DNA from 3 places in the Rahnella sp. WP5 genome. Region 1 is predicted to be linked to each of the others. Evidence: predicted binding sites of a transcription regulator. Region 1 holds the regulator's gene; each other region holds the start of a gene.

Region 1 (11,005 bases):
CGGTAGCGAAAGCCGCGGCTGATTTAGCCAAAGCCAGTCACGAAGCCCGGCGCCGCAGAGGGCTGGGTACCAATGTTATTTCCGCCGAATCCCTTGATGAATCCAATATCAGCGCCAAAGCCATGCAGGCGGCCTATCAGGCGGCACAGGCATCATTAGAACAGGCCAAATGGAATCTGAGTAAAACCACAATTGTTGCGCCGACTGATGGTTATATCACCAATCTGCAAACCCGCCGTGGAAACTATGCCACGTCCGGGACACCGCTGGTCGGGCTGGTGGATATTCATTCTTTCTACATTCTGGGATATTTCGAAGAAACCAAACTCAAAAATATTCGCGAAGGCAACATGGCGGATATCACACTATTTAACGGCAATATTCCGTTGCAGGGTCGGGTCGAAAGTATTGGCCGGGCTATTTATGACCAGAGCCTCGATGCCCCGGAAGATTTGCTGATGAATGTGAAACCCAATGTGCCGTGGGTACGTCTGGCCCAGCGCGTGCCGGTGCGTATTCAGCTTGAGAATGTGCCGGAACACGTGGTGCTGGTTGCCGGAACCACCTGCACAATCGCAATCCGTAATTAAGGCCGCGCAGTGAATCTTTCCTGGCTCGAATGGAAAAATACTCCGTGGGGAAAAGCCACGTGGGGTCAATGGCGCTATGCCCTGCGCAATTCCATCGCGATGATACTTGCGCTTTATATCGCTTTTGAATTTCAGATGGACGAGCCTTACTGGGCCCTGACCTCGGCAGCGGTGGTGAGTTTCCCCACCGTCGGTGGCGTTATCAGTAAAAGTATCGGGCGAATCATTGGCAGCCTGCTGGGTGCCGTGGGCGCGGTGTTTATTGCCGGACATTGTCTGAATGAGCCCTGGCTCTTCACTTTTGCCATTGCCGCATGGCTGGGGATTTGTACCTACGTCTCCAACCATTATCAGAACAACGTCTCTTATGCGTTTGCCCTGGCAGGTTACACGGCGGCAATCATTGCGTTCTCCACCGTAGACGTCAGCGATGCGACACAGATTTTTGATATCGCACAGGCGCGTGTCGGCGAAGTCATCACCGGTATTTTGTGCGGTGGTTTTATGATGATGGTGCTGCCCAGTACGTCCGACGGTGATGCCCTGCTCACCTCGCTGCGCAAAATGCATACCCGGTTGCTGGAACATGCGCAATTGTTGTGGCGTACGGAAATTTCAGATCAGATCAGAACGTCGCACGAAGGATTGATCGGCCAGATCCTGACCATGAATCTTCTGCGTATCCAGGCATTCTGGAGCCATTACCGCCTGCGTCGCCAAAATAATGTCGTTAATTATTTACTGCATCAGCAATTACGCATGACCAGCTACATTTCCAGCCTGCGCAGGATGCTGCTGAACTGGCCCCATCCCCCGGAAAATTTACAAGAGGTACTGGTCGTTTTGCTTGGTGAACTGCGTAAGCCGGACACGGATAAATTCAAGCTGTCCAGAATTCTGCTGCATATTCAGCCACAGGATACGTCTGATTTCCGCCATCAGGCTTTCTGGCACCGTTTACGCGATTTTTGCTGGCTATATCTTCGCAGTGAACGCTGGTTGCAACGGGTGGAAAATGCCAACGCAGCCAAAGCCGACACTCTCCAGCCACCGAAAATCAGCCATCTTGCCCAGCACACCGATACCCTTGAGGCCGCTTACAACGGGCTGCGGACATTTTTGTGTATTGTGATCGGTTGCGCCTTCTGGATGACGACGCAGTGGGATTCAGGTGCCGGTGCTGTGGCGCTGACGGCTGTCAGTTGCGTGCTTTATTCTTCCACGGCCTCGCCGATCAGCAGTATCACGCTGTTAATAAAATCATTGGGGTTACTGTTTGTCGGCTGTTTCCTGCTGAAATTTGGGCTGATGGTCCAAATCGACAATTTCTGGGTGTTCTGCGCTTTCTTCCTGCCGATGTTAGTAACGATGCAGATGATGAAACTACAATACAAACGTTACGCCGGTTTATGGGGGCAAATGATTGTGTTTATGGGATCTTTTTTAGCCGTCACGAATCCGCCGGATTACGACTATCAGTCTTTTATGAATGACGGCGTAGCGAAAATTGCCGGTGTGATGTTGGCCGGAATTGCCTTTCAGGTGTTAAGGCCCAGCTCTGATAAGCGCAAAAGCCGTCGCATTATCCGCGCCCTGCGTCGTGATTTTATGGATCAGCTTAGCCGTAACCCCTCGCTGAGCCATTTCCAGTTTGAATCCCTGATTTATCACCGGATGAATCAGCTCAATCAAAGTAAAGATCACCTCTCACGAACCTGGTTATTACGCTGGGGTGTGGTGCTGCTTAATTGCAGCCATATTGTCTGGCAGTTACGCGAATGGGAAACCCGCTCGGATCCGCTGTCTGCGGTGCGGGATGTGTGTATTCATTGTCTGAAAGGGGTAATGACGGAGCGCGGCGTCAGCCATGAAAATCTGGACGCCACGTTGATTGAGTTAATGCGGATGAGCAATTCACTGGCTCACCATCCCGAACCTGCGGCGCGTGAACTGGCAGGGGTGATCTGGCGTTTATACTGCTCGCTGTCACAATTGCAGCAGGCCATCTCAACAGAAGATGGCCCGGCGGATCCCGCGGTCAGCGCCACAAAACCCGCGTGAAAACATTAAGGTACATCAAATCCTAATGCGGCTTTACGAATGCGGAACCATTGCTGACGGGTCATTTCCAGAGACAATGACTTCAGCGCTGACTGCACGCGCCCGATTTTGCCCGAGCCGATAATCGGCAACGGCTCAGACGGCAGCCGCATGACCCAGGCGTAGACCACCTGTTCAATAGTGTCTGCGCCAATTTCATTCGCCACAGTCTGAAGTTCATCACGCAGCGGCTGGAATTCTGTATCGCTGAACAGACGACCGCCCCCCAGACAGGACCACGCCATCGGTTTGATACGCAGTTGCTGGCAAAGATCCAACGTGCCGTCAAGAATGGCGGGCTGATGAATGGGGGAAATTTCTAGCTGATTGGTCACCAGCGAAAACGGCAGACGCGATTGCAACAAGCTGAACTGTGCCGGGGTGAAGTTGGACACACCGAAATGTTTTACTTTGCCGCTTTTATGCAACCGCGTGAACGCCTCAGCGACTTCATCGGCATCCATCAGCGGATCCGGGCGGTGGATCAGCAATAAATCCAGATAATCGGTACGCAGATTGCGCAGTGATTGCTCCGCACGGTCCACAATGTACTGCGTATCCGTAATGTAATGACCGATTTTGTTGTCGGGATCTGCCGTGGTGGCGATGCCGCATTTACTGACCAGTTGCATTTTTTCGCGCAAAGAGGGGTTAAGACGCAACGCCTCACCAAATGCCGCTTCGCACTGATAGCCGCCATAAATATCTGCATGATCGACTGTCGTAATGCCCATTTCAATGTGCTGTTCCATGAACGCCAGAACCTGTTGCGGCGTCATGTTCCATTCCATCAGCCGCCAGTAACCACAAATCAGCGTTGAAAATACCGGCCCTTGCGGAGAAATCGGGGTGTATGCTTCCATTGTGAATCCCTTATATTTTCGATTTTCGACCCACAGAATACACAACGCCCGTGGTGCTGTATTGATGCGACGCGCAAGAATTGTCAGGAAGCGGACCGCCGTCACGATGGCGATAAATGACAGGTGAAATCAGAACAACTCCGGTTGCTGCGGCAAGGGTTCGTCCGGCTGTTTTCCTGCACGTTGCTGACGCTGCAGGCGTTGCTGACATAACCGCAGCACATGGCGTTTTTCTGTGTCAGTCATTTTTATCCAGCCGAAACGCTCCTCGCGGCTGCGCAGGCAGCCACGGCAATAACCGCGTTCATCAGCCTGACAAATGCCACGGCATGGACTGGGGATGTCAAAAAATTCGAGCTGCTGAGCCACACACCCTCCGCAAATAACGGTGAACATTTATTCAAGACGCTTTCCTGCTATCCCGCAAGGTAATTTACGTCTTATGTTTCATTCTTCAAATATCTGCAACACAGACCTGCTACCGTCCGTTTAGCCGTTTTCACCTGTCGGAAAATGGCCCTACTGTTTCGCAAGCCCTCACCAAGAAAACAGAGGTTTGCCCTCACCTCAGCCGGCACCCGCCGGCTCTTTTTCAATCTTTTTTGCCCTTAAAGTATGGATGCAAACCTGAAATCAGGATGCGTTTGGTGAAAAAGCACCGTGCGCGTAGTCACAAACAGGTCAGATGCGATAGAAAGGTGGCATTAAGAAAGGGTCGGGTGACGTGAAAGTTATCCATGAACGTCTTACCGATCAGTCCATTAACGTCGGAGTTATTGAAATGACCAAGCTTTTCACCCCCATTGTTGTCGGTAAAAACACGTTGTCTAACCGTGTCTTTATGGCACCGCTTACCCGTCTGCGCAGCATCGAACCGGGTGACATCCCTACACCGCTCATGGGCGAATATTACGCACAGCGTCACAGTTCTGGCCTGATCATTACTGAAGCCACTCAGGTTTCATTCCAGGCGAAAGGGTATGCCGGCGCACCTGGCCTGCATACGCCGGAACAAGTCGCTGCATGGAAAAAAATCGTGGACGGCGTACATCAGAAAGACGGACGCATTGCGGTTCAGCTGTGGCACACCGGACGTATCTCGCATAACAGCGTTCAGCCTGACAACCAGACACCGGTCGCGCCTTCGGCCGTCAACCCGAACACGCGGACCAGCTTGCGTGATGAGCAAGGTCACGCCATTCGTGTCGATTGCCCGACACCGCGTGCCTTAGCGCTCAGCGAAATTCCGGGGATCGTGAATGATTTCCGTCATGCTGCCGCCTGCTCCGCCGAAGCTGGTTTCGATTACATCGAACTGCATGCCGCGCACGGCTATCTGCTGCATCAGTTTATGTCTCCGGCGTCCAACCTGCGTGAAGATGAATACGGCGGCAGCATTGAAAACCGTACCCGTCTGACGCTGGAAGTGGTTGATGCTGCCATCGGGGCTATTGGCGCTGAACGTGTGGGCATCCGCATTTCGCCAATGGGTCCCTTCAACGGGCTGGATAACGGCGAAGATCAGGAACAGGCGGCTATCTACCTGCTCGATGAACTGAACAAGCGCAAACTCGCTTACCTGCATATCTCCGAACCGGACTGGGCTGGCGGCAAACCTTACTCCACGGAATTCCGGGCAGTGATCCGTGCGCATTATCAGGGTGTGATTGTGGGGGCGGGTGCTTACACCGCAGAAAAAGGCGAAGAACTGATCGAAAAAGGTTATATCGATGCCGTGGCATTTGGCCGCAGCTATATCGCTAACCCTGATCTGGTTGAGCGCCTGAAATCTCATGCGCCTCTCAACGAACCCAAACCGGAAACTTTCTACGGCGGCGGTGCGCAAGGCTATACCGATTATCCGACACTGTAATAATTAAAAAAGAGTGATTCACTCCTTGCAGCAGAAGAGGCCCTCCTTCTGCTGTTTTTTTTGGTCAGTCATTCAACAAGCCGTCGCCGTAATACAGACAAAACGGCGGCTATCAGTTAGGCTTGACCCGTTAACTCTCATCCTGCAAATAAAGAGGAACCTATGCGTTTACTCCACACCATGCTTCGCGTTGGCGATCTGCAACGTGCTATCAGCTTCTATACCGATGTTTTAGGTATGCGTTTGCTGCGTACCAGCGAAAACACTGAATATAAATACTCTCTGGCTTTCGTCGGTTATACCGAAGAAAGTGAAGGTGCAGTGATCGAGCTGACCTATAACTGGGGCGTCGACAGCTACGACATCGGCACGGCTTACGGTCATATCGCATTGGGCGTTGATAACGTCGCGCAAACCTGTGATGACATCCGTAATGCAGGGGGGAAAGTGACCCGTGAAGCCGGCCCGGTCAAAGGCGGATCTACCATTATCGCGTTTGTAGAAGATCCGGACGGCTATAAAATCGAGCTGATCGAATCCAAACACGCAGGTCAGGGGCTGGGGAATTAATCTTCCCCGAACACTGACAGGGGCGCAATCGCGCCCTTTTTTATTGACCCATTTTTGCCACAACCCTGCAAGTGGCGGCAAAATTTGCCATAATGCGTGCTGAATTCGATGAAGATAAGAAACTAATGGCCGAGAATAGTGACATTAACGCCCTGAGAGGCCGTTTTCGTGGTTTTTATCCCGTGGTTATCGACGTAGAAACCGCCGGATTTAATGCCAAAACCGATGCGCTGCTGGAAATTGCAGCCATCACCCTGAAGATGGATGAGGACGGCTGGCTGCAAAGCGATGAGACCGTGCATTTCCACGTCGAGCCCTTTGAAGGCGCGATACTGGTGCCGGAAGCCCTGGCGTTTAACGGTATCGATCCGACCAATCCGTTACGCGGTGCAGTCAGTGAATATGAAGCCCTGCATGAGATTTTCAAAGTCATCCGTAAAGGGATGAAAGAGCAAAACTGTAACCGCGCGATCATCGTGGCGCACAACGCCAATTTTGATCACAGCTTCCTGATGGCAGCGGCTGAACGTGCCGGACTGAAACGTAATCCGTTCCACCCTTTTGCCACGTTTGATACCGCCGCATTAAGCGGGCTGGTGCTTGGGCAAACGGTGCTGGCAAAAGCCTGTATCAGCGCGGGCATCGTCTTTGACAGCAGCCAGGCACATTCTGCGTTGTATGACACCGAGCGCACAGCCGAGTTGTTCTGCGAGCTGGTCAACCGCTGGAAACGCTTAGGCGGCTGGCCTCTGGCGCTTTCAGACGAAGAAGTCGAAGACGAAACAGCATCGGAAGAAAATCAGCAATAACAACTTTTGCACCGAACTGAAGACAAAAAAAGAGCGACATCATGTCGCTCTTTTTACTTTCCGGCCGAAAAACCGTTAGTCTTCTGTCGTATTACTCTCTTCAGAAGATTTGTATTTCTCAGCGGTTTCTTTGATCAACTGCTGCAGTTCGCCGCGCTGGAACATCTCAACCACGATGTCGCAGCCGCCAACCAGTTCACCGTCAACCCACAGTTGCGGGAACGTTGGCCAGTTAGCAAATTTTGGCATCTCAGCACGGATGTCCGGGTTCTGCAGGATATCCACGTAAGCGAAACGCTCGCCACAGGCTGAAAGCGCCTGAACAGCCTGAGCGGAGAAACCGCAGCTTGGCAGTTTTGGCGAACCTTTCATGTACAGCAGAATCGGGTTTTCAGAAACTTGCTTCTGAATTTTTTCAATTGTTGGAGTGGTCATTTCTTGCTTCCTCAAGCCGGTACAGGCTGTCACGATCATTACTCTTCACGCGCAGCATAAAGAGACGGTGCGCAATCACAATACCTTCTATTGTAACGATGGCAGCCATCAGATAAAAACGCCATTTTTTGTGGGGTCTTTCTCAATACTGGCATTTTATTTAACAATCTTTAATGTGTGCGCTCAGGCTCACATCTTTAAACATTCATTGAGAATAACATTTTTGACGTTCACCGATAACGCCAGATTTGCAAAATTCCATTCTTTAACTCAAATATTAACACCATGAAAAGTGGTTATTTTTTTGACTAAAAATGGCGGTTATTTCGACATAAAAAAAGCCATTAACTTTTTCTCACAATATGATCTAGAATCGAGTCAATTCGTGCTTTTTTGTCAGGTTCTTTTAGGCAATACTCTGACATCCCTGATGTTTAACCTACCACTCATGGTAACGAAGCTATGCGCTTACTGTTCACGCTTTTTGTGCTGCTCTTTACCCAGCTATTTCTGAATATGGCACATGCATCGCCGCAGACACGTGTTTCTGCCGATCAGCGTAAAAGCCATGTTAATCAGGCTGCACCTGAAGAACGGCGAAAGCGAAAAACGGTGGCCGCGAAAACCAGTAAAAAAACTAAAATCGCGCCAGTGACAGAACAAAAAATTCAGGACAAGAATTCGAAGAAGAAAGTTAAAAGCACCGAACTGGCTAAACGAAAGACCACGACGGAGAAAAGTGTCAAAACGACCCGGGCCGAAAGTAAAAAAGAAAAGACACTGAAGACCACGCGGGCCGAAAGCAAAACAGAGAAACACGTCAAAACCCGTTCACTCGCGAAAAACAGCACAGAAAGGGTCAGTAAAAAAGAAGCGTATGGCCGGCACCGTAAAGGTAAAAAGCCTGAAGAAGACAGCAAACCGATTACGCTAAGTGCAACGCATAAAAAACGCTATCAGCATGCCCAGCAAACGGCGATGACCAAACTGATGCATCAGGTAGGAAAACCGTATCGCTGGGGCGGAACCTCGCCGAATACCGGTTTTGATTGCAGCGGCTTAGTCTATTACGCCTACAAAGATTTGATCCGTATTAAGATGCCACGCACAGCGAATGAAATGTATCACCTGCGCGATGCGGCTCCGGTTAAACGCGGCGAACTTGAAAGCGGTGATCTGGTGTTCTTCAGAATCAATAACCGCGGCGCAGCAGACCATGTTGGTGTTTACGTGGGGAACGGCAAGTTTATTCAGTCTCCAAGAACGGGCGAAGACATTAAAATCACCTCTCTCGGCGACGATTACTGGCAAGATCATTATGTGGGTGCACGCCGGGTAATGACGCCGAAAACGATCCGATAATAAACAATTCGTTAAGTCTGAAGTTTCGCTAATCAGCCATTGAATAGCATTTAACGAAGAGTTTCTGCAGGGAAGAGTATCGGCGGTAACGGCCACTGCGTAAAATTGAAAAGGGCGATTCCTGTAACAGGAATCGCCCTTTTTTATCGCGGTTCACTTACTGAATCAGTTCATCACCGCAGTGAAGCTGAAAGCGATAATCATAAGCAAAGCGCATACCGTGGTGATCAACGATAATTTCAGGTTGCTGTCCATCAAACCCCCTTTCGGATCAAATTGTGGCATTTTTTAAGCCACACTAATTGTGTGCCAACGCATTTTCGCATAATTAACATTTAAAATCTTGTGCTGAATGACAATGTATCCCTGAGAATTTTACTTCCACTTTCCTGCATTATAAGAGAAAATTGTCGGTTAACACGCCTGTGTGCCGGTTGATTTCACCCGAGAGTATTTCACGCCTCATTCTGAAGAATCCACCCAACGATTTCACTGCCCTTTTAGAAGCCAGCAGTGAGATCCACGCAAGCAAACGATTAACATAATGCTAACGTGCTGAAACACGTGAGTTCAGGAGTCATTGTTTACATGGCAACGATTAAAGATGTCGCAAAGCGCGCTGGCGTTTCCACTACAACCGTGTCGCACGTCATCAATAAAACACGTTTCGTCGCCGAAGAAACCAAAGAAGCGGTTCTCCTTGCAATCAAAGAGTTACATTACTCGCCGAGTGCTGTAGCCCGCAGTCTGAAGGTCAATAACACCAAAACGATCGGTCTGCTTGCCACCTCCAGCGAAGCGCCCTATTTTGCCGAAGTGATTGAAGCCGTAGAAAACAGCTGCTTCTCCAAAGGCTATACGCTGATTTTGTGTAACTCGCATAATAATCTGGAAAAACAACAAGCCTACCTGCAAATGCTGGCGCAAAAACGCGTCGATGGCTTGCTGGTGATGTGCGCGGAATATCCTGATGAGTTGCTCAATATGCTCGAGGAGCACCGTTCGATCCCAATGGTGGTCATGGACTGGGGCGAAGCGCGTAAGAACTTCACCGACAGCATTATTGATAATGCTTTCGAAGGGGGTTACATGGCCGGGCGTTATCTGATTGAACGCGGTCATCGTGATATTGGGGTGATCCCGGGCCAACTGGCACGTAATACCGGCGGTGGCCGCTTCCAGGGTTTTGTGAAAGCACTGACTGAAGCCAATATTCCGCTGCGTGACGAATGGGTAGTTCAGGGCGATTTCGAGCCAGAATCGGGCTATCAGGCGATGCATAAAATTCTGATGCAGAAGCACCGCCCGACTGCCGTATTCTGTGGTGGCGATGTGATGGCAATGGGCGCAATCTGTGCCGCAGACGAACTGGGCCTGCGCGTTCCTCAGGATATTTCCGTGATCGGTTACGACAATGTGCGTAACGCCCGCTACTTCTCCCCCGCGCTGACAACCGTGCATCAGCCGAAAGAACGTCTGGGTGAAATGGCCTTTACCATGTTGCTGGACAGAATTGTCAGTAAGCGTGAAGAGTCTCAGACCATTGAGGTGCATCCGAAACTGGTCGAACGCCGTTCCGTAGCCGATGGTCCGTACCGCGATTACCGCCGTTAACAGATATCGAACGCCTGCAGATGCAGGCGTTTTTTTTCTAATCGCGCAGCCATTCCTGATTCATGGTTTCTGTATCGCCCATATATTCCAGCAACCAGGCCAGCGAGGGTGACGGATTGCTTTGATCCCATGTCAGGCAACACGGGCTGTCGGGAAACGTATTTTCCAGCGTCAGCACCTGCAACTTTTTCTGTTCTATCCACGGCGTGACGCGATGAACCGGCATCATACCCACGCATAAGCCCTCGGTCAGGCATTCCAGCGCGCAGGTCCAGTCTGGCACGACCAGCCGCCGCTGGTTATCCAGCGTCCATGTATCCCGCTTAGGCAATGTCCGGGAGGTGTCTTCCAGACAGAGTGCAGGATAAGGCCGCAACTCATCATCATTCAGCGCGCCGGATAACTGCGCAAGCGGATGTTGCGGGCTGACGACGCAATGCCAGTCCATAAATCCCATGTCACGAAAACTGAAGCCCCCGCCAACCGGTATCGCGCGTGTAGCACCGATCGCCACGTCTGCCCGCCCGTCAACCAGCGCATCCCAGACACCATTAAACACTTCTGAGTGAATAATGAGTTCGGTGTCCGCAAAATGGCGGTAGAAATCGAGCACCAGACGCCGTGTCCGTGCGGGTTTTACAATCCGGTCAACCGCCACACGTAATTCGCCGCGCCAGCCGTTCGCCACCTGCTGACACTGCCGGCGCGTGGCTATCATTTTTTTTGTCAGAATCCGCGCTTCATCGACAAAAACCTTTCCCGCAGGCGTCAGTACCACGTCACGATGGC
Region 2 (11,005 bases), on a different contig from region 1:
GATCATCGGGAAGCAGTTATGAGCATCAATCTGGCTGAAATCAGCAAAGAAGAAATGGATCGTATCAATGTCGATCTTGCGGCCTCAGCGGTGGCCTTTAAAGAACGCTACAACATGCCGGTTGTCGCTGAGATGGCGGAACGCGAGCAGCCTGCGCATCTGCGCACCTATTTTCGTGAGCGGGTGATGTTCTATCGCGGGGAATCACATAAGTTCTCCCGCTTACCTTATGAGCCGAAGCAAAAGTAAACGGGAGTAGCAGGCAACGTTAGCGCCGGGCGGCGAAACGCTGGTTGGTGCGGATCAGTTGATCGAGGATGCCAGGCTCGTCGAACGAATGCCCTGCCCCTTCAATGATGTGCAACTCCACTTCCGGCCATGCCTGCGCCAGATCCCAGGCATTTTGCACCTGGCAGGCCATATCATAACGGCCATGCACAATGACGGCCGGAATGTGGCGAATACGTGTGACATTTTTCAACAACTGGTCGTCACTTTCCAGAAAACCCAGATGTGTAAAATAGTGGTTTTCTATACGGGCAAATGCCAGCGCAAAATTGTCCTCACCAAAGGATGCCGAACCTTCCGCAGGCAACAATGTCACGGTCTCCCCTTCCCACAGGCTCCAGATTTTAGCAGCCTCAAGCTGCACAGCGCGATCGCCGGAAGTCAGACGGGCCCGGTAAGAAGCAATCACGTCTTTACGCTCTTCATCCGACAGAATCGACAAAATACGTTGCCACTTTTCCGGGAAGAAGCGGGAAGCGCCGTCCTGATAATACCAGGACAGTTCCTGCTTACGCAGCGTGAAGATTCCGCGCAGCACCATCTCGCTGACATGTTCAGGATGCGTCTCGGCATACGCCAGCGCCAGTGTTGAACCCCACGAGCCGCCGAACACCAGCCATTTGTCGACACCGGCCATTTTGCGCAAACGCTCGATATCCTCGACCAGATGCCAGGTTGTATTGTTTTCGAGACTGGCGTGAGGTTTTGAGCGTCCGCAGCCACGCTGGTCAAACAGCATGACGTCATAATCATTGGGATCAAACAACTGACGGTGTACCGATGAGCAGCCGCCGCCGGGTCCGCCGTGGAGAAATACTGCTGGCTTGCCTGCCGGGTTTCCGCTGCGTTCCCAGTAAATTTGGTGACCATCGCCGGTATCAAGCATGCCGCTGGCATAGGCTTCCCGTGGCGGATATAACCCTTTAAATTTTGGCATGACATTTCCTGTTCTATTCGGCCAGTGTATTGATTGATGTGCTTACATCTTCATAACAGCGCATCGGCTAGCCCGCCACAAGGTGTTATAAGCAAAAATCGTTATTTTGCATGCCGTTCGCATACTTATCGCGCAATTTCACTTTCAGGCACGCCCGGCCCGCCTTAAAGCGGCCGTGCAAAGAGTGAAGAAAAACCTGCGAAGACACTTGCAACCGGAGCGAATTAAGCAGTAAATAGCAGAGCAACCCAATCCACCAGCTTTAAGAGAGGCAAATATGAGTAAAGGAATGGATAGCAAAAAGAATGCGAAGAAAAAACCACTGAAAACCCCGGCCGAAAAAAAGGCTGAGAAAAAAGCCAAGAAAGCTTCTGCCTGACAATGGACTTCGTAGAATAAACCCGCCGAGAGCGGGTTTTTTTATTCTCCCCGTCCTACTTCGCGCTGCAGTGGCGTTGGCTGCAACCCGAATTATTTAGGGGAAAGGTGTGATATTTAGTGCTTCGCTGCCAGCGCCAGCACAAAGGCATATTCCAGCGCGATATCTTCGTAGGCTTTGAAGCGTCCGGATTTACCGCCGTGCCCGGAATCCATATCGGTATGCATCAGCAACTGGTTATCATCGGTTTTAAGCTCGCGTAATTTCGCCACCCATTTTGCCGGCTCCCAGTATTGCACCTGCGAATCATGCAGTCCGGTGGTGACCAGCATATGCGGATATGCCTGCGCGCGAACCTGATCATATGGGCTGTATTGCAGCATATAGTCATAATACGCTTTGTCGTTCGGGTTGCCCCACTCGTCATATTCACCGGTGGTCAGTGGAATGGATTCATCAAGCATGGTGGTCACCACGTCAACGAACGGCACCTGTGCCACAATGCCGCGATACAATTCTGGCGCCTGATTAATAATCGCGCCCATCAGCAAACCGCCTGCACTGCCGCCCATGGCGTAAACCTGCCCGGCGTCACCGTAGCCTTCAGCAACCAGTTCTTTGGTCACATCAATGAAGTCATGAAAAGTGTTGAGTTTGTTGAACAGTTTGCCATCGTCATACCATTGCTGGCCCAACTCAGCGCCACCGCGGATGTGCGCCAGTACGAAAACAAATCCTCTGTCGAGTAAACTCAGACGGCTGCCACTGAACGCCGGATCCATACTGCTGCCATAGGAACCGTAACCGTAAACCAGTAACGGATTTTCATTCGGCTTAAACAGTTCGCGGCGATACACCAGCGACACCGGCACTTTCACGCCGTCACGTGCCGTGACCCAGACACGTTCGCTGCGGTAATTTGCCGCATCAAAATCTTTCACTTCCTGCTGCTTGAGCAGCGTACGGTCATGCGTATCCAGATCGAGTTCAAACAACGAGCTCGGCATGGTCATGGAAGAATAACCATAACGCAGCAATGAGGTGTCCGGCTCCGGGTTGTACGCCAGCCAGGTGGTATAGGTCGGATCGTCAAACGCCAGCGATTTTTCCTCGCCGGTTTTCCAGTGGATCTGACGCAATTGCGTCAGCCCCTGATGACGTTCTTCCACCACCAGCCAGTCACGGAACAGGCTGAAGCCTTCAAGCATCACTTCAATACGCGGCGCAATCAGCGTCTGCCAGTTTGCTTCCACGCCATCTTCACTCTTATAAAGTCCGAAGTTTTTGCCATCTTTATTGGAGCGGATGTAGAAATGCCCGAGGTAATGATCGAGAGCGTATTCATGATCTTTACGGCGTGAGAGAAACACCTGCGGTTTTGCCTGCGGATCATCGGCATCCAGCAGCAGGATCTCGGAAGTCGTGGTGCTGTCGAGGTGGATCAGAATGTATTTTTCAGACGTGGTTTTATCCAGCCCGACGTAAAACGTGTCGTCTTTCTCTTCATACACCAGCTTGTCGGTCTTAGGATCAGTGCCGACCACGTGGCGATAAACCTGATACGGCAGCAACGTTTTCTTGTGTTTGCGCACGTAATACAGTGTCTGAGAATCGTTCGCCCATTCGCTGCTGCCGGAGGTGTTTTTCAGCTGATCGTCAGTCCAGGTTTCGTCATCAAGTTTTTTGATGCGGATGTCGTACTGACGGCGCGAAAGAAAGTCTTCCGCCACGGCCATCAGTTTGTTATCAGGGCTGATATCCAGACCGCCCAGCGTGTAAAATTCGCTGTCTCTGGCACGTTCATTGCCATCAATCAGCGTGCTCCAGTTTTCATGTTCCGCTGCGGGCTGACGCAGATAAATGGCGTATTCGTTGCCCGGTTCATAGCGGGTCTGATAACGGTAGCCATGTTTCACGTAGGGAACGGAATGATCCTGTTGCGCAATACGCGCAACCATTTCGCCATACAGGGTTTCACGCAGCGCCTGATGCGGTTGCATGGCCTGTTCGGTATATTGGTTTTCAGCGGTCAGATACGCCAGAACCTGAGGATCGGCGCGGTCATCATCACGCAGCCAGTAATAGTTATCGACGCGGTCATCGCCGTGTACGCTCAGGGTTTGCGGGCGTTTTTCAGCCTTTGGAGGTGTCATCATCTCGGGATCTCTTTGTCCTCTTTGCGGTGTGACAAGAGTGACAGGTTTAGGCAGGGAAACCAAGAGACGTCAATGCAGGGAAATAATGCGTCCGCTAAGAAATAACGGACGCAACCGGAAGTGCAGAAAGGCTATACCGGCGTGCTGTAGCTGATTTCGCCGATCTGGCAGTTGAGGGTCACCTGATAGGTTTTATCAGTGTGATCACCGCGCACTTTTAGCGGGATATTCCATCTGGCGTTATTGCCGCTGATGCTGTCAGTCACCACCCACGCGACCGGCGTGGAAGTGCCGAGCACTTTTTTATCTGCATCCCAGCGCGGAATACGGTTTTGCAGGAAATCACGTTTAACCAGTGCTGCCACTTCATCTTTTGTGGCCGTGGAACAGGGTGTTACCGTTGCCGTTCTCACTTCAGGCTCATCGGCCTGTGCAACCTGGCTCAGACCGCTCATTCCTGCAACGGCCATCACAACGCCCAAGATTATCTTTTTCATCGTTCGTCTTCCCAGTCTTTGTCGTTCATTCAGTTGACCTTGCCGGACAATATCCCTACATAAGACAAGGTCATCGCTTGCGTTAGATAATATAATCCTCAACAAGGCAATAACACAACATTAACAACAAGACGACCAATGCAAAGCGATAAGAAACCCGGTTAACGCAAGATAATGGCTTTGCAATTCTTGCCTTTAATTTTCCCTTCCTGCAAACGTTGCAGCGCTTTCTTAGCGCTCTTCTGACGAATCGCCACATAAGCATGAACCGGGAACATATCGATTTTACCGACTTCAGCTGCGGTCAGCCCGGCGTCACCGGTCAGCGCGCCCAGAATATCGCCGGGACGGATTTTGGCTTTACGGCCGCCATCGATGCATAACGTTGCCATTTCAGGATCAAGCGCCACCGGGGCGGCGGCCAGTGCCTGCGCTGCGGGCTGCCAGGTAAACCGCTGGCGGGTGTAATCTTCCAGCGCCGTTACACGCGGCATTTCCTGCGGTGTCACGAGACTGACGGCCAGACCACTGGTGCCCGCACGACCGGTACGGCCCACGCGGTGAACGTGAACTTCCGGGTCGAAAGACAGCTCGTAATTAATGACCAGGCCGAGCTGTTTAATGTCCAGCCCGCGCGCCGCCACATCTGTCGCCACCAGTACGCGGCAACTGCCGTTGGAGAAACGCACCAGTACGCGGTCGCGGTCACGCTGCTCGAGGTCGCCGTTCAGCGCCAGCGCACTGATGCCTTTCGCCTTCAGGTCATCACAAACATCCTGACAGTCACGTTTGGTGTTACAGAACACCACACAGGAAGTCGGCTGATACTGATACAGCACTGCGGCCAGCAGCGATAAGCGCTGATGTTTGTCGGCTTCGATGAAAATCTGCCTGATATCAGCAATGTCATCTTCACCTTCGATTTCTACCTTCAGCGGCTGACGCTGAAATTTAGAACTGATGCGCTCAATGCCGTCCGGATACGTCGCGGAGAACAGCAGCGTCTGGCGATCCTGCGGCGTATAACTGACGACATCTTCGATATCTTCGCTAAAGCCCATATCCAGCATGCGGTCCGCTTCATCCAGCACCAGTACTTTCAGTTCGTCCAGTTTCAGCGTGCCTTTACGCAAATGCTCCTGAATACGGCCCGGCGTACCCACCACAATGTGCGGCGGATGGACCAGCGATTCAAGCTGTGGCCCGATTGCCTGGCCACCGCACAGAGTCAGAATTTTGATGTTTTGGGTAAAACGCGCCAGACGGCGTAATTCTTTGCTGACCTGATCGGCCAGTTCGCGGGTCGGACACAATACCAGCGCCTGAGCGACGAACTGTGAAACGGTAATGCTGTTCAGTAAACCGATACCGAAAGCGGCTGTTTTACCGCTGCCGGTTTTGGCTTTGGCGCGGACGTCCTGACCCAGCAGGATGGCAGGCAACGACGCTTCCTGAATCGGGGTCATTTCGGTGTAACCCAGTTCATTCAGGTTAGAAAGTTGCTCAACGGGTAATGTCAGGGCAGAAAAGGAATGCGTGCTCAAGGGCGATAACTCTTTATGTGAGGCAAAAATCGGGACAGCGGCAGGAAGCCTGACGCCATGGTTTGGGTAAATGATAACAGAGACGCCCGCAGACTGCCTTAAACGGCAGAAAACAGGCTAAAAAAATCCTGCTTTTATTCCCGCTTAAATTTATCAACAGCACTGCGCAATCGTTTTCGTCGACAATAATTTCAGATATACTGCGCGCCGAAATTCCTATTTTCCTTCACACAGATCTGGGTACGAAGCTATGTTAACCATTGGTACTGCACTGCGCACTGGCGCCACCCGCGTCATGTTATTAGGCTCCGGCGAACTGGGCAAAGAAGTGGCGATTGAATGCCAGCGACTGGGTCTGGAAGTGATCGCCGTTGATCGCTACGCCGATGCACCCGCGATGCAGGTCGCCCATCGCAGCCATGTCATTAATATGCTGGATGGCGATGCACTGAAACAGGTTATCGAAAGCGAACACCCTGATTTTATCGTGCCGGAAATCGAAGCGATTGCCACCAGCATGCTGGTCGAGCTGGAAAAACAGGGTCACAACGTCGTGCCTTGTGCTGAAGCGACACGCCTGACCATGAACCGCGAAGGCATCCGTCGTCTGGCTGCCGAAACGCTGAAGCTGCCCACTTCCACTTATCAGTTTGCCGATGATGAAGCGGCTTTCCGTGAGGCGATCGACGCCATCGGCTATCCGTGCATTATCAAACCGGTGATGAGCTCTTCCGGTAAAGGTCAGAGCCTGATCCGCAGTGCCGATCAGTTACAGGCGGCATGGGATTATGCCCAACAAGGTGGCCGTGCTGGCGGCGGACGGGTCATCCTCGAAGGTCTGGTGAAGTTTGATTTTGAAATTACCCTGCTGACGATCAGCGCCGTTGATGGCATTCATTTCTGTGCGCCAATCGGACACCGTCAGGAAGACGGTGATTACCGCGAATCCTGGCAGCCACAGCAGATGACAGACCTTGCATTGCAGCGCGCCAAAGACATCGCAGAGAAAGTGGTGAAAGCGTTGGGCGGTAAAGGCCTGTTTGGCGTTGAACTGTTTGTTTGTGGTGATGAAGTGATCTTCAGCGAAGTGTCACCTCGCCCGCACGACACCGGGATGGTGACGCTGATTTCTCAGGATTTATCAGAGTTCGCCCTGCATGTGCGCGCATTCCTCGGTCTGCCGGTGGGCAATATCCGCCAGTTCGGCCCTTCCGCTTCTGCCGTAATCCTGCCGGAACTGACCAGCAGCAACGTGACGTTTACCGGCCTGGGAAACGCACTGACCGGTTACAACCAGATCCGTCTGTTCGGTAAGCCGGAAATCAGTGGTAAGCGCCGTCTTGGCGTAGCGCTGGCGACGGCGGACAACGTTGAAGACGCCGTGGAACAGGCCAAACAGGCAGCGGCGGCAGTGGTGGTTAAAGGCTAATCCATTCCTGACGCTGAGATGAAAAAAAACCGGACGCCTGAAAAGAGTCCGGTTTTTCTTTGCAGCAAAGGGAAACTGCGGAGCAACGTTTTATTCGTCGTCTTCGTCATCAAAAATGACGGTCACACGGTCGCCTTTATGCGTTTCGCGGATTTCTTCTGCAACTGTCGCAATGGCTTCGCCGCTGCTCATGCCGTTTTCCATTAACTGGCGGATACGATCGGCGGCCTGTTCTTGTTCGTGATGTGATAATGAAGGCATACCTGTCAGCATGGGAGTGTCCTGTTGTACGGGTGATAATAAAAAGCCCGCGCAGTGCGGGGTTGCACAGTATACGCCTTATTCACGCAAATCGCCTGCGCTGCTTTCAGGCAGCCCGATCTGTGTTAGGATCCTGAAAAATAGTCACTGCGCCAGAGAAACTCATACCCGTCATGCCATTCGCCCAACCCGTTGTTTTCCATTCATTACCTTATCAGCCCGATGCAATAACTGAACGGTTCGCGCCGCTTTCTGCTTTGCCGTGGGCGATGTTACTGCATTCAGGTTCGGCACAGCACCAGCATAATCGTTTCGATATTCTGGTGGCCGATCCGCTGATCACGCTGACCACACGTGGCAAGCTAACGCAGATTGAGCACAACGGCATGGCCGAAACCCGGGCAGAAGATCCGTTTGCTTTACTGGAAGAGCAAATGGCAGTGGCCGGTTTACAGGCAGAAAGTTCAGCGGATTTTCCTTTTCTGGGCGGCGCACTGGGTTTGTTCGGTTATGACCTGGGGCGCAGGATAGAAACATTGCCTGAAACTGCAGAACGGGATATTGACCTGCCGGATATGGCGGCAGGGATTTATGACTGGGCGCTGATTGCCGATCACCATTTACAGCGCCTGACGCTGATTTGCCAGGGTGACATTTCTGAACGTTTACGCTGGCTGGCCCAGTACCAACCTGTTCCTTCTCCTGCGCCTTTCCGTTTACATGCGCCGTGGCGGGCAAATATGAGCCGCGAAGAATACGGTGAGAAATTCCGTAAGATTCAGGAATATATTCACAGTGGTGATTGCTATCAGATCAATCTGGCTCAGCGGTTTTCGACAGAATACAGCGGCGATGAATGGCAGGCTTTCCTGCGCCTCAATCAGGCTAACCGCGCCCCTTTCTCCGCGTTTCTGCGTCTGCCGGAAAATGCCGTTGTCTGTCTTTCTCCCGAGCGTTTCATCTGGCTGAAAGACGCTGAAATCCAGACCCGCCCGATTAAGGGAACGCTGCCGCGCTGCGAAGATCCGACTGAGGATATGCAGCAGGCAGAACGACTGGCGGCATCGGAAAAGGATCGCGCCGAGAACCTGATGATAGTCGACTTGCTGCGCAACGATATTGGCCGCGTGGCGACACCCGGCAGTGTGCGGGTGCCGGAGCTGTTCGTTGTGGAGCCCTTCCCCGCCGTCCATCATCTGGTCAGCACGATCACCGCCCGGTTACCCGAAACCTGTCACGCCAGCGCCTTATTGCGTGCCTGTTTCCCCGGTGGCTCCATTACCGGTGCGCCCAAAGTGCGTGCCATGGAAATTATCGAAGAACTTGAACCGCAACGGCGCAACGGCTATTGCGGCAGCATTGCATATCTGAGTTGCTGCGGCACGATGGACAGCAATATCACCATCCGCACATTGCTCACCGCACAGGGCAAAATTTACTGCTGGGCGGGTGGCGGGATCGTCGCTGACAGTCAGGAACAGGCGGAATATCAGGAAACTTTTGATAAGATTGCCCGTATTCTGCCTGAATTAGGAGAAATACAGCCGTGACGCTGCTGGAACAACACGCGCCCTTACAGACGTTTTCACCTGCTGTGGAAGATTTCATCCTGCGTTTTCAATTGCAGCAGCCGCGCCTGCCTGCTGCGGCGTTGCGCGGAACCCGCCACGCCGCTGTGTTGATCCCGATTATCTGCCGTCCGGAACCGACCCTTTTACTGACGCGCCGCTCCGATCAGTTGCGTAAACACGCCGGCCAGGTCGCCTTTCCCGGTGGTGCAGCAGATGCTTCCGATGCCTCAATTATTGCCACCGCATTACGCGAAGCGCATGAAGAGGTCGCGATCCCCCCTGAACAGGTTCATATATTAGGCACACTGTCGCCGCAGGACAGCAGCAGCGGTTTTCAGGTCACGCCGGTTATCGGGCTGTTGCCTGTTGATGTACCACTGCATCCCGCGGAAGATGAAGTCGCCGAGTTGTTTGAAATGCCGCTGCGGGAAGCCTTTGATCTCGCTCGTTATCACCCTCTGGATATTCACCGCAGAGGCACTCACCACCGGGTTTATCTGTCCTGGTATCAGCAACAATTTGTCTGGGGGCTGACGGCGGGAATCATCCGTCAGTTGGCCCGGCAGGTTGAAGTCTGAGCTCAGTGATTACATTACGATCACACTTTTGCATCAAATAAGTTTATTTCATGCGAAAAATGAAACTTTTGCCTCTCAGCCCTTTTAAACTATAAGTCTATCCATAAGAACAAGAGACCCGTCCATAAGGGCTGTCTCTGGTGTTGGTTCATTTATGGAAGCCAGGGATCCCGTTCCCTGCCGCAATCTATTACAGGAGTATTCGACGTGATTAGCGTTTTCGACATGTTCAAGGTCGGGATTGGCCCTTCCAGTTCCCATACTTTGGGCCCGATGAAAGCAGGCAAACAGTTCGCTGATGACCTGCTGGAAAAGGGCATGATGCCTGCCGTTACGCGTGTCGCCGTGGACGTTTTTGGTTCTTTGTCTCTGACAGGTAAAGGCCACCACACAGATATCGCCATTATTTTAGGTCTGGCGGGCAATCAGCCAGATACCGTCGACATCGACGGCATTCCGCATTTTATCCGCGACGTTGAGCAACGTGAGCGTCTGCCGCTGGGCGGAACCCAGCATGAAGTCGATTTCCCACGTGATACCGGTATGGTGTTCCGCGGGGAGAATTTACCGCGTCACGAAAACGCCATGCAAATTCACGCTTTTGCTGGCGACAAGATGATTTACAGCAAAACCTATTACTCGGTCGGCGGCGGCTTTATCGTTGATGACGAGCATTTCGGTCAGCCTGTGCTGGATGAAGTGATGGTGCCGTACAGCTTTAATTCGGCCAGTGAAATGCTGGCAAAATGTAAGGAAACCGGGCTGTCATTATCCGGTCTGGTGATGAAAAACGAGCTGGCGCAACACAGTAAGCAGGACATCGAGCAGTATTTCGAGAAGATCTGGCACACCATGCAGGCCTGTATCGATCGCGGCCTGAATACCGAAGGCGTTCTGCCTGGCCCGTTGCGGGTGCCGCGTCGTGCTTCTGCCCTGCGCCGGATGCTTGTGTCTAACGACAAACTTTCCAGTGACCCGATGAACGTGATCGACTGGGTGAATATGTTTGCCCTCGCGGTTAACGAAGAAAATGCGGCGGGCGGACGTGTCGTGACGGCGCCCACCAACGGCGCATGCGGCATTGTGCCTGCGGTGCTGGCGTATTATGACCAGTTCATTCAGTCGGTCAGCCCGGACATTTATCTGCGTTATTTCCTGAGTTCCGGTGCTATCGGTATTCTGTATAAAATGAATGCGTCGATTTCAGGCGCTGAAGTGGGCTGTCAGGGTGAAGTTGGCGTAGCCTGTTCAATGGCGGCGGCAGGCTTGACGGAATTGCTGGGCGGCAGCCCGGAACAGGTATGCGTTGCGGCCGAAATTGGCATGGAACACAATCTGGGATTAACCTGTGACCCTGTTGCCGGA
Region 3 (11,005 bases), on a different contig from region 1:
GCGTTAGGACCGGACAACCACGCATCCATCTTGTCTTTCGCCTGTGCGGTATCCCACATGGCGGTATCAAGCTGCAGTTGTTGAGTTTTCAGGCCTTCTTTACCATTCAGGGTGCTGATGACGTACTTAGTACGCGCTTCAGCATCCGGATGGCCCGGCTCGCCTTTGATCAGCACGTATTGGATCACGCCGTCTTTGTTCAGATCCCAGGCCGGGTTAGCTTTCCAGTGTTTAGCAATCAGCTCACCCTGGATCACGCCAGATTCTTTAGAATCAGTCCCGACATAATAGGCTTTGTCGTAGCTGTCTAAATCTTTACGGGAAGGTTCTTTGTTATAGAAAACGACAGGAATGCCAGCACCGCGGGCTTTTTCAATGATGACCGGGGCAGCAGCCGGGTCAACCAGGTTAATGGCCAACGCTTTAACACCCTTCGCCAGCATAACGTCAACCTGGTCGTTCTGGGTAGACTGGCTGTTTTGCGAGTCATTCATCAGCAGTTGCACATCTGGAGTGGCTTTCGCATCTTTCTCAATGGCTTTACGAACTTCGGACATGAAGTTGTCGTCATATTTGTAGATGGTGACACCGATTTTAGTATCAGCAGCATGTGCGGCAAAACCAAACATCATGCTTGCAGCCAGAGTCGCCAGGGTGAAGACCTTCTTATTCATTTGTATCTCCGGTTATGTAGGGTGTTACAGAATTTGGCACCGGAAATCCCTGCGGGAGCAGTACAGCTCCACGTCACGATTGTGGGTGCCTGCCATCCTTGACTTATAACGTCCTGACTCGCTGTGAAACAAGTCCGGCAAACCGGACCCAAATTGAATCATATTGAAAACGAATGAATCATAATGCGCCCGATGTTAATAAACTGTGAAAGTTCTCACAGATTGAAAACGGTTACATCGCGTTATTTGATCAATAAGTGACGGGTGCCACATTTTGCCAGGGAGCTACCGAGTGGCGTCTGACCAGCGTAGGCATGAAGCAATGCGAAACGCCCGTAGCTAACTGTTCTGCCGCACCTTTTAAAGCCAGTTCAGTGGCAAGCGTCGCCATGGAAACGATCGGATAACGCACGGTGGTCATTTTCGGGCTGGTATAGCGGGCAATCGGAATGTCATCAAAACCGATCAGCGAAAAGTCATCGGGAATGTTAATTCCGTTTTCTTTCAACACGGCCATCGCCCCCGCAGCCATCGAATCGTTGTAGGCAAACACCGCGCTGAGGTGCAGATTACGCCCGAGCAGTTCCACCATTGCCGCTTCCCCGCCCTGCAGATCCGGCGAACTTTGCGCCCGCCATGCGGCAGGGGGCGCATCTCCGCTCTGATGTGCCTGCGTCATTGCCTGCGAATAGCCCTGGTAGCGCTGCAAATCGTCTTCGATGCCATGACTTGAACCGATGTAACCAATGCGCTGGTGCCCCTGAGACAGCAACAAACGCGTCGCCATTTCCGCGCCACTGACGTTGTTAAGCCAGACACAGCGGTGCTCGTAGCCCGGAATGACACGGTTAATCAGCACCATGCCCGACACCTGATCCATAAATCGCGAAAGCTCGTCATCCCCCAGCGCCTTGGAATGCACAATGAGTGCGTTACAGCGCTGACGAATCAGAACTTCAATGGCATACCTTTCTTTTTCAGCAATATGATAGCTGTTGCCTATCAGGACGTATTTCTGATGCTGCTGCGCGACGGTATCAACGGCTTTCACCAGCGCGCCAAAGAACGGGTCTGAAACATCCATCACCACCACGCCGATGGTATCGCTGCTTTGCGTCGCCAGTGCCTGCGCATTGGCATTGGGCCGGTATCCCAGCGTGGCGACAGCCTGTAACACCTGCTCGCGCGCTTCTTTGCTGGCAATAGACGGATTGTTCAGAACACGTGACACGGTGGCGACAGAAACCCCCGCCAGCCGGGCGACATCACGAATTGTGACCATGCGTCGCTCCGTGATCAGTCAGGGAATGGTACGGAGGAATACGGAAATTTTTGACCCAGGAGGTAAAGAAACCAGACAAAGAGAAGCGAGGTGAAGTGCGCATGGCGTTTCCTTTTTTAGTGTAGTGGTCATCGGAGAGGCACGACCGCTATCCTAAACATTTTGCGAAAACGCCTGCGTGAATCTCGTCACAGGAAAGAAAACGTTTACATACAAATATGCAACCTTCATCCCAAATCCATCATTTAGGATGATATATCAACGTCAGGTTCAGGCAGCTTTTAGTTCTTCACCCGCTGCTTTCGCCGTCAGTTGACGCCAGAGCCACTCCACCGGCCCCTGGCGGAAATGACGCAACCACAGCAATGTCACCAGCACATTGCACGCCCAGACCAGCGGCACCAGTGCGACCAGTTGCAGGCGGTCGAAGTGCTGATAGAAGCCGAAAACATTGAAGAAGGTGATGCAGATGAGCGTCTGTAACAGGTAATTGGTCAGTGCCATACGGCCAGTCTGCGAAATCCAGTGCGTGACGCGCCAGCGGGAAATCAGCGGCCAGAAGCCGTAACACAGCGCCAGATAGCTCACCGCCTGCATCAGCGAGCCAATTTCACGCGGCACCTGCAACAGAAAACCGCTCCAGCGGTAGTCCCAGCCGGTACGGTATTGCAGATAAATCGCCGGGATCTGAATCAGCAATGAAAGCGGTAACAGTACGGCGGCGACCTTGCGGTAATGCGAGACGCGAAACGCACCTTTCAGCCATCCGCTGCGCATCAGGCCGGAGCCAATAAGCATGGCGCCCGCCAGTTCCCAGCCGTATTGCGCGCCAATCGCCAGCAAACTGGACGACAGTAAATCGAGCCGGTTGCGGATAGCTTCCCAACCCCCTTTCAGCCGCCAGTATTGTTCATACTGAATTTCTGCCGGTCCCGGAAGCCAGAAACTACCGGGCTTTGGCGAGGTAATAAACCCCAGCATCGCCAGCACCGCCACACCGATCAGATACAAAATGATGCCCGTTGAAATCAGCGACTGACTGCTGCGCCCTTCCCGCACCATCCTCCAGCACACCAGACCAATCAGCCCGTATGACAGCAAAATATCACCGTCCCACATCAGGGTGGCATGAAGAAAACCGCACAGTAATAAAATCGACAGCCGGGCCTGGATCCAGTGTTTGCCGCGCGGCAGCAATAAAAACAGACCGCCGCCAAACAGCATGGCGAACATCATCAGGAATTTGCCTTGCGCCAGCGCGTCGAGCACCGCCCAGGTCCAGGTATCAGAAGCTGAAGGCGTTCCGGCAAATGCCGGATTCAGGTAAGCGGCTTTCGGTAAACCGAAGGCGCTGATATTGAGCAGGAGAATGCCAAAAATGGCGAGGCCACGGGCAAAGTCGAGCGTGGCAATACGTGAGCGCACCCTGACATTCCTTTTGAAGATTATTGAGATATTTAAGAATAAGGGAAGAAAATCAGGGTGGCTACCATCCAAGTAAATGAAGTTGCAGCATGGCAGCCAGTGCGTAGAGCCCGATGAGCTGACTGATGTCAGTGATTCGGGTCTCCGAACGCAGCGAACACCGCTGCGGCTTTAGTTACGACGGATGGCGGACGGTTCTTAAAAATTCTTGACGCGTATTCTGGCTGGATTTGAAAAGACCACCGAGCGAAGTCGTCGTCGTTGCGCTGGTCGCGTCACGCACACCGCGCGCTTTCACGCAGTAATGCACCGCATCAATGGAAACCGCGACATTGGTGGTGCCGAGCAGAGTTTGCAGGGCAACCAGTATCTGCTGGGTCAGACGCTCCTGAACCTGCGGGCGCTGTGAGAAGAACTGCACGATGCGGTTGATTTTCGACAGGCCGATTACGGTGTCTTTCGGGATATACGCCACAGTCGCTTTGCCGTCGATGGTCACGAAATGGTGTTCGCAGGTGCTGGTCAGGGTGATATCGCGCACGGTGACCATTTCATCCACTTTCATCTTATTTTCGATGACGGTGATTTTCGGGAAGTTGGCGTAATCAAGTCCGGAGAAGATTTCATCCACATACATCTTGGCGATGCGGTGCGGCGTTTCCGCCAGACTGTCATCGGAAAGATCCAGATTGAGAAGCTGCATGATGCCGGTCATATGTTCCTGGATCCGCTGCTTGCGCGTTTCATTGTCGATCGGCAAAGCTTCACGCAGAGGGGTTTCCAGACCACGGGCTAACAGGGCCTCGTGAACCAAAATGGCTTCTTTACTCAGGATTGGCATTCTTTCTTCTCCGGCAGATGTAATCACTTTGACGCAGATCACGCTAAAATGAGGTGGCTTACTGTAGTAGAGAGCCGGTTCAGAATCCAGTGAATGTGCTTCATGATGGATGAAATAGCTGCAACTTATCGTTTATGCCGGAAGACCAGCGCACCCGCAATAATGAAACCGGCCAGCGCGACATACAGCGCAGGCTCCAGACGATGGGTCAGCGCGGTAGAAATCGCCGACAGAACCGGTCCGAATAACTGGCCGACGGCGTAACCGGTCGTCAGCAATCCGGCCATATAACGGCTGTGATTGGGTGCAAGCTCGCGGCTGTATTGTAAGGCCAATTGCACCACGCTGAGGAAACCACCACCGGTCAGTAACGCGCCGAGTACCAGACCACTGACGCCCGGCACCACTTCCGCGCACAAAATCCCCAGCCCCTGGATCCATAGTGTCAGCGCCAGGCGGGTATGCGTAGTCAGACAATGGCGGGTAAGAATACCGATGATGATGCCGATAACCGCAGCGCCGCCAAACACCGGCCAGACAAACTGCGCGAACAGACTGTCAGGAAAACGTGCACTCGCCATCTGAGATAAAAACGTCGCGGGCAGGATATAACCAAAGCCCGCCAGACTGTAACTCCACACCAGACGCTTCAGCGCAGGCGTCATCACCAGTGGCTCAGTCGCCATGTGCGAACGGTGCAGGTCGCCTTTGCGCGGCAGATTCGGCGTGATAATTGCCACGAAAATCAGCGCCAGCACGCCGTAAACACACCAGGCCTGCGCTGAGGTGAGCTGCAAACTGTGAATACCCACCGCTAACATGCCGCTGAGGAAAATCCCCGCGCCCGGCCCGGCAAACACCGCGGCACTCATTGCCGGACGGCCATAATGCGCCAGCCGTTCGTTACACCACGCTGATACCATGACCATCGCCCAGCCGCTGGTCCAGCCGATCAGGAAGCGCACAATACTGTGCAGCACTTCGCCGGAAATTACCGCCGACAGCAATGTCAGGATCACGCCGCCCCACACGCCCAGCCACAAACGGCGTTCAAGATGTTTGCTGGCACGCATGCCATCAAACGCGCCACACAGATAACCGAGATAGTTGAACGCGGCGACCAGCCCCGCGCCGGTCAGGCTGAACTGATGTTCAGCTATCATTAAAGGAACCTGCGGCGTAAAGGCAAAACGCCCGATACCCATCGCGACGACAAAAGCCAGAAAACCACTCAGCGCAATACGAAAAGCCATAACCGCTCCGTCAAAAGAAACCGCAATGCAACATATTAGAAACAGTGAGTAAACATACTCAAAGCCTGTCGCCGAAAACAGCAGATTTCTTAAAAGAAAGTTAATTGGAAGTTGTCGCTATGATGCCTTATGGATACAATCACGGAAACTGAATAATACAAACCAACTTGTTTACGATTAGAGAACACAGGAACCCATCATGGATCTCACTCAGTTACGGATGTTTTGCTGCGTAGCGGAAACCGGTTCGCTGGCGCGTGCGGCAGAGCAACTGCATCGTGTCCCGTCGAACCTGACCACCCGACTGCGTCAGCTCGAACTCGAACTGGGCACCGATCTGTTTATCCGCGAGAAGCAACGCATCCGCCTGTCCGCCATGGGCCATAACTTCCTCAACTATGCCGAGCGCATTCTGGCGCTGAGCGACGAAGCGATGAGCATCATGCATGCCGGTGAACCGGCCGGGAATTTCGCGCTGGGGTCGATGGAAAGCACGGCGGCAACACGCCTGCCTTCTTTGCTCGCCGCTTATCATCAGAAGTTTCCGCAAGTGGCGCTGTCGCTGGTGACGGCGACTTCCGGAGAAATCATCGACAGCGTGCGTGCCGGACGTCTCGCCGCAGCCCTGGTTGATGGTCCGATCGATTTTGACGATATCAATGGCTGTATTTCTTTTCGCGAACGCATGGTGGTGATTACCCCGCCGGGCGAGTCACCGCTGGAAGTGCCTGCGGGTCGCAGCGGCCACACCGTTTTTGCATTCCGCCCCAGTTGTTCCTACCGCCAGCGTTTACAGGGCTGGATCAAACACATGAATGTGCCGGTCGCTAACACCCTGGAGATTCAGTCCTATCATTCCATGATGGCCTGTGTCGCCAGCGGTGCGGGTATCGCCATGATCCCGCGTTCTGTGCTGGAACAATTGCCCGGCCACGAGCGGGTAGAAATTCACGAAATGCCGGATGAATTCGCCGATACCGCCACCTGGCTTATCTGGCGCCGGGATGCGTTCAGCCCGAATGTCCGGGCGCTGAAAGAACTGATCATCGAACAGAATGACGGGGTGATCCCGTTACTGAAACATCCGCTCGCCGCAGAACACGATCCGGCGTTGCATCCGACTTATTAACTTAAAATCCGAATAAGTAAAAACACCTGACTGGAGCTAAAAAATGCAAATGATCAAAACACGTGCGGCCGTCGCCTGGGGCCCGAATCAACCTCTGTCCATCGAAGAAGTGGATTTGATGCCGCCGCAAAAAGGCGAAGTGCTGGTGCGTATTGTCGCCACCGGTGTTTGTCATACTGATGCTTACACGCTGTCCGGCAAAGATCCGGAAGGTGTTTTCCCGGCGATCCTCGGCCATGAAGGCGGCGGTGTCGTCGAAGCCGTCGGCGAAGGTGTCACCAGCGTGGCCGTGGGCGACCACGTGATCCCGCTGTACACACCGGAATGTGGCGAGTGTAAGTTCTGCAAATCCGGCAAGACCAACCTGTGTCAGGCGATCCGCACCACACAAGGTAAAGGCCTGATGCCGGACGGCACCACCCGTTTCTTTAAAGACGGCAAGCCAATTTTCCATTACATGGGCACATCCACCTTCTCCGAATACACTGTGGTGCCTGAAATCTCCCTGGCGAAAATCAACAAAGAAGCGCCGCTGGAAGAAGTGTGTCTGCTCGGTTGTGGCGTGACCACCGGGATGGGCGCGGTCATCAACACCGCTAAAGTGAAAAAAGGCGACACCGTGGCGATCTTCGGTCTCGGCGGGATTGGTCTTTCTGCGATTATCGGCGCGGTGATGGCTGGCGCAGGCCGCATCATCGGTATCGATCTGAACACCAGCAAATTCGATCTGGCGCGTAAACTCGGCGCAACTGATCTGATCAACCCGAAAGATTTCGACAAGCCGATTCAGGAAGTGATCGTCGAAATGACCGATGGCGGCGTGGACTTCTCCTTCGAATGTATCGGTAACGTCAATGTGATGCGTTCCGCACTGGAATGCTGCCACAAAGGCTGGGGCGAATCTGTCATCATCGGCGTGGCCGGTGCAGGCGAAGAAATCTCCACCCGCCCCTTCCAGCTGGTGACAGGCCGCGTATGGCGTGGTTCTGCTTTCGGTGGTGTGAAAGGCCGCAGCCAGTTGCCGGGCCTTGTGCAACGTTATCTGGACGGCGAATTCGCCCTGAACGATTTCATTACCCACACCCTGCCGCTGGAAGAAATCAACCAAGCCTTTGACCTGATGCACGAAGGGAAATCTATCCGTACGGTTATTCATTTTAATAAGTAAGGAATGTGTCAATGAGCAGCTCGATTGAACTACTCGAAGAACACCGGATGTTTGGCGGCTGGCAGCAGCGCTACCGCCATACCTCTGAGAGCCTGAATTGCAGCATGACGTTCAGCATTTATCTGCCTCCGGCGCAACACGACGCGCCGCAGCCGGTGCTGTACTGGCTTTCGGGCCTGACCTGTAATGATGAAAACTTCACGATCAAAGCCGGGGCGCAGCGCGTCGCGGCAGAACTCGGTGTGATTCTGGTGATGCCGGATACCAGCCCGCGCGGTGAAGGTGTCGCCAACGACGACGGTTACGATCTCGGTCAGGGCGCCGGTTTTTACCTGAATGCCACGCAGGCGCCGTGGGCAGCGCATTACCGGATGTACGATTACCTGCTTGATGAACTGCCTGCGCTGATCAGCGACCATTTCAAGGTCAGCGAACGTCAGTCGATTTTCGGCCACTCAATGGGCGGCCACGGTGCGCTGATGCTGGCGCTGCGTAATCCGCAGCGTTTCTGTTCGGTGTCAGCGTTTGCGCCCATCGTGAATCCGGCTCAGGTGCCGTGGGGACGTAAAGCGTTCAGCGCGTATCTGGGGGATGACGAAAGTCAGTGGCTACAATACGACAGTTGCCACCTGCTGAGTTCATTGCCAGCGGATCAAAAATCGTTCCCGATTTTAGTCGATCAGGGCGATAGCGATCAGTTCCTGGCGGATCAGCTACAACCGGCAAAACTGGCGGAGATCGCCCGACAACGCGGCTGGCCGTTACAACTGCGGGTTCAGCCGGGGTACGATCACAGTTACTTTACGATTGCGTCATTTGTGGAAGATCACCTGAAATTCCATGCGGAGTTTTTGCACTCCCCTTCATGAGTGCAGGTTCCTAAAAATAGAAGCCATCTGCTTCTCCCCTGCGAAGGGGGAGAAGCAAAAATCTCAATTCTTCAATTTCGGATCCAACGCATCCCGTAATCCATCCCCCAGCAAATTAAACGCCAGTACGGTCAGGAAGATTGCCAGGCTCGGGAATATGGCGACGTGCGGCGCCATGACCATATCGGCGCGGGCTTCGTTGAGCATCGCGCCCCACTCCGGCGTCGGGGGCTGTGCGCCCATACCCAGGAACGACAAACTGGCGGCGGTAATGATCGAGGTACCGATACGCATGGTGAAATACACCACTATCGATGACAACGTGCCCGGCAGGATGTGGCGGAATAAAATCGTGGCGTCAGAGGCGCCAATGCTGCGCGCCGATTCAATATAGGTTTGCTGTTTGAGTACCAGCGTGTTGCCGCGCACCAGTCGCGCAAAGGCAGGAATGCTGAAAATCGCCACGGCAATGATCACGTTCGACATGCCATTGCCCATCACCGCCACGACGGCAATCGCCAGCAAAATACCGGGGAAAGCAAACAGGACGTCACAGACGCGCATGGTGATGCGATCCCACCAGCCTTCGTAATATCCCGCCAGCAAGCCGAATACCGTGCCGATTGCCGCGCCGAGCACCACAGAAAGGACACCAGCCGTCAGTGAAATCCGTGTACCCATCAGAATACGGCTGAAAATATCACGCCCCAGCGAATCCACACCCAGCCAGTGGATCAGCGACGGGCCTTCGTTCAGACGGTCGTAATCAAAATAATTTTCCGGGTCAAAGGGCACCAGCCACGGCGCAAGAATGGCCGCGGCAATCAGCAGCAGGATAAAAACTCCCGCAATCATCGCAATGTGCTGCCGTCGAAAACGACGCCAGAACGCTTTCCACGGTGTCCTTCCCGCCTGTGGTTGCACAGTTCCCGGCGTGATTACCGGTAAACCCGCGAGTACGGCATTTCGCCGCCAGTTTTTCATGCGCTTACTCACTTGTATCGGATGGAAGGGTTGATGACGGCGTACAGCATGTCCACCAGCAGATTGATGAGGATAAATTCCAGCGAGAACAACAGCACTTCTGCCTGAATCACCGGATAATCGCGCATCTCAACCGAATCGACCAGCAACCGCCCTAACCCCGGCCAGTTGAACACTTTCTCCACGACAATCGAACCGCCGAGCAGGAAGCCAAATTGCAGTCCCATCATAGTCACGACGGGGATCATCGCGTTACGCAGGCCATGTTTGACCACGACCACCGCTTCGTGCACGCCTTTGGCGCGCGCAGTACGCATATAATCTTCCTGCATCACTTCGACAAAAGAGGCGCGGGTAAAGCGGGCCATGATCGCCGCCACCGCTGCACCGAGTGTGACAGAAGGGAGAATATAGTGCTGCCAGCTGTCAGCGCCCACCGTCGGCAACCAGCCCAGTTCAACAGAGAAGATTTGCATCAGCAGCATACCCAGCGCGAAGGCCGGGAAGGAAATACCGGAAACGGCGAGCGCCATGCCCAGTCTGTCCGGCCAGCGGTTACGCCACACGGCGGATACCACGCCAATTACCAGCCCGAAAATCACCGACCACACCATGCTGGTCAGCGTCAGCCAAAAGGTCGGCATAAAGCGCGAACTGATTTCATCAATGACCGGGCGTTTTGAGACCATTGAGTGGCCGAAATCACCGGTCAGCGCATTGCCAAAGAAAGTGAAGAATTGCTGATAAAGCGGTTTATCCAGCCCCAAATCCTGACGCACCAGCGCCACCACGCTGGCGTCGGCATCCTGCCCGGCCATCAGCCGCGCCGGATCGCCCGGCAGCAGATGCACAAATAAAAACACCAGCACGGCCACAATCAGCAGTGTCGGGATCAGTCCGAGTAATCGTTTTAAAAAATAATTAAGCATGATTCGCTGTCTGTGATTTCACGGTAGACATCCATGTTCCGGACCCGGAACACACGAGTTCAGGGCACGCACGCTGTGCGCCACGCGCCCTGAAAGCATCACCGCCTGTTATTTCACATCTGCATTGTCAAAGCTGAAGGCCGTATCGGGCATCACATAGAAGCCGGTCAGACGTTTGTTTTTGGCTGAAACCAGACGTTCAGTGACCAGGAACGCCCACGGCGCATCGCTCCAGATTTGCTTCTGGGCATCAGCGTACAGTTTAGCTTTCTCAGCTTTGTCAGTCGTTTTCAGCGCATCGGACAAATCTTTATCCACCTGCGCATTGCTGTAGAACGCGGTATTGAACTGCTTCGGTGGCGCGGCCTGTGTGGAGAACAGCGGAGACAACGCCCAGTCTGCTTCACCGGTAGACGCCGACCAGCCGGTGTAGAACATGCGGATGCCCGCC

What was found. The regulator PurR, encoded in region 1, represses purine synthesis genes. The targets are predictions, from matches to a motif close to CANGCAAACGTTTGCNTG.
Region 2: EX31_RS24715 (L-serine ammonia-lyase) is a predicted target of PurR. The motif match lies at 9,803-9,820, and genes of this name have one in related genera.
Region 3: galS (HTH-type transcriptional regulator GalS) is a predicted target of PurR. The motif match lies at 2,120-2,137, and genes of this name have one in related genera.

What each region holds. Positions count from the first base shown of each region.
Region 1 covers NZ_JQJR01000014.1:15,631-26,635, forward strand. The annotation lists gene EX31_RS13785 (efflux RND transporter periplasmic adaptor subunit) at 1-590, shown strand, start outside; gene EX31_RS13790 (FUSC family protein) at 600-2,651, shown strand; gene EX31_RS13795 (aldo/keto reductase) at 2,657-3,553, opposite strand; gene EX31_RS13800 (DUF1289 domain-containing protein) at 3,683-3,922, opposite strand; gene EX31_RS13805 (alkene reductase) at 4,329-5,426, shown strand; gene gloA (lactoylglutathione lyase) at 5,589-5,996, shown strand; gene rnt (ribonuclease T) at 6,089-6,805, shown strand; gene EX31_RS13820 (Grx4 family monothiol glutaredoxin) at 6,881-7,240, opposite strand; gene EX31_RS26500 (hypothetical protein) at 7,221-7,349, opposite strand; gene EX31_RS13825 (C40 family peptidase) at 7,703-8,602, shown strand; gene EX31_RS26555 (cytochrome bd-I oxidase subunit CydH) at 8,768-8,887, opposite strand; gene purR (HTH-type transcriptional repressor PurR) at 9,191-10,216, shown strand; gene punR (DNA-binding transcriptional activator PunR) at 10,254-11,005, opposite strand, start outside.
Region 2 covers NZ_KN050721.1:712,916-723,920, reverse strand. The annotation lists gene EX31_RS24760 (DNA polymerase III subunit theta) at 19-249, shown strand; gene pip (prolyl aminopeptidase) at 269-1,225, opposite strand; gene EX31_RS24750 (S9 family peptidase) at 1,721-3,760, opposite strand; gene yebF (protein YebF) at 3,892-4,257, opposite strand; gene dbpA (ATP-dependent RNA helicase DbpA) at 4,419-5,801, opposite strand; gene purT (formate-dependent phosphoribosylglycinamide formyltransferase) at 6,052-7,230, shown strand; gene EX31_RS24730 (YoaH family protein) at 7,321-7,503, opposite strand; gene pabB (aminodeoxychorismate synthase component 1) at 7,665-9,041, shown strand; gene EX31_RS24720 (CoA pyrophosphatase) at 9,038-9,640, shown strand; gene EX31_RS24715 (L-serine ammonia-lyase) at 9,848-11,005, shown strand, end outside.
Region 3 covers NZ_KN050720.1:317,229-328,233, forward strand. The annotation lists gene mglB (galactose/glucose ABC transporter substrate-binding protein MglB) at 1-674, opposite strand, end outside; gene galS (HTH-type transcriptional regulator GalS) at 925-1,956, opposite strand; gene yeiB (DUF418 domain-containing protein YeiB) at 2,227-3,381, opposite strand; gene folE (GTP cyclohydrolase I FolE) at 3,557-4,222, opposite strand; gene EX31_RS18705 (YbfB/YjiJ family MFS transporter) at 4,348-5,475, opposite strand; gene EX31_RS18710 (putrescine utilization regulator PtrR) at 5,675-6,604, shown strand; gene EX31_RS18715 (S-(hydroxymethyl)glutathione dehydrogenase/class III alcohol dehydrogenase) at 6,648-7,772, shown strand; gene fghA (S-formylglutathione hydrolase) at 7,784-8,641, shown strand; gene gsiD (glutathione ABC transporter permease GsiD) at 8,705-9,625, opposite strand; gene gsiC (glutathione ABC transporter permease GsiC) at 9,634-10,554, opposite strand; gene gsiB (glutathione ABC transporter substrate-binding protein GsiB) at 10,663-11,005, opposite strand, start outside.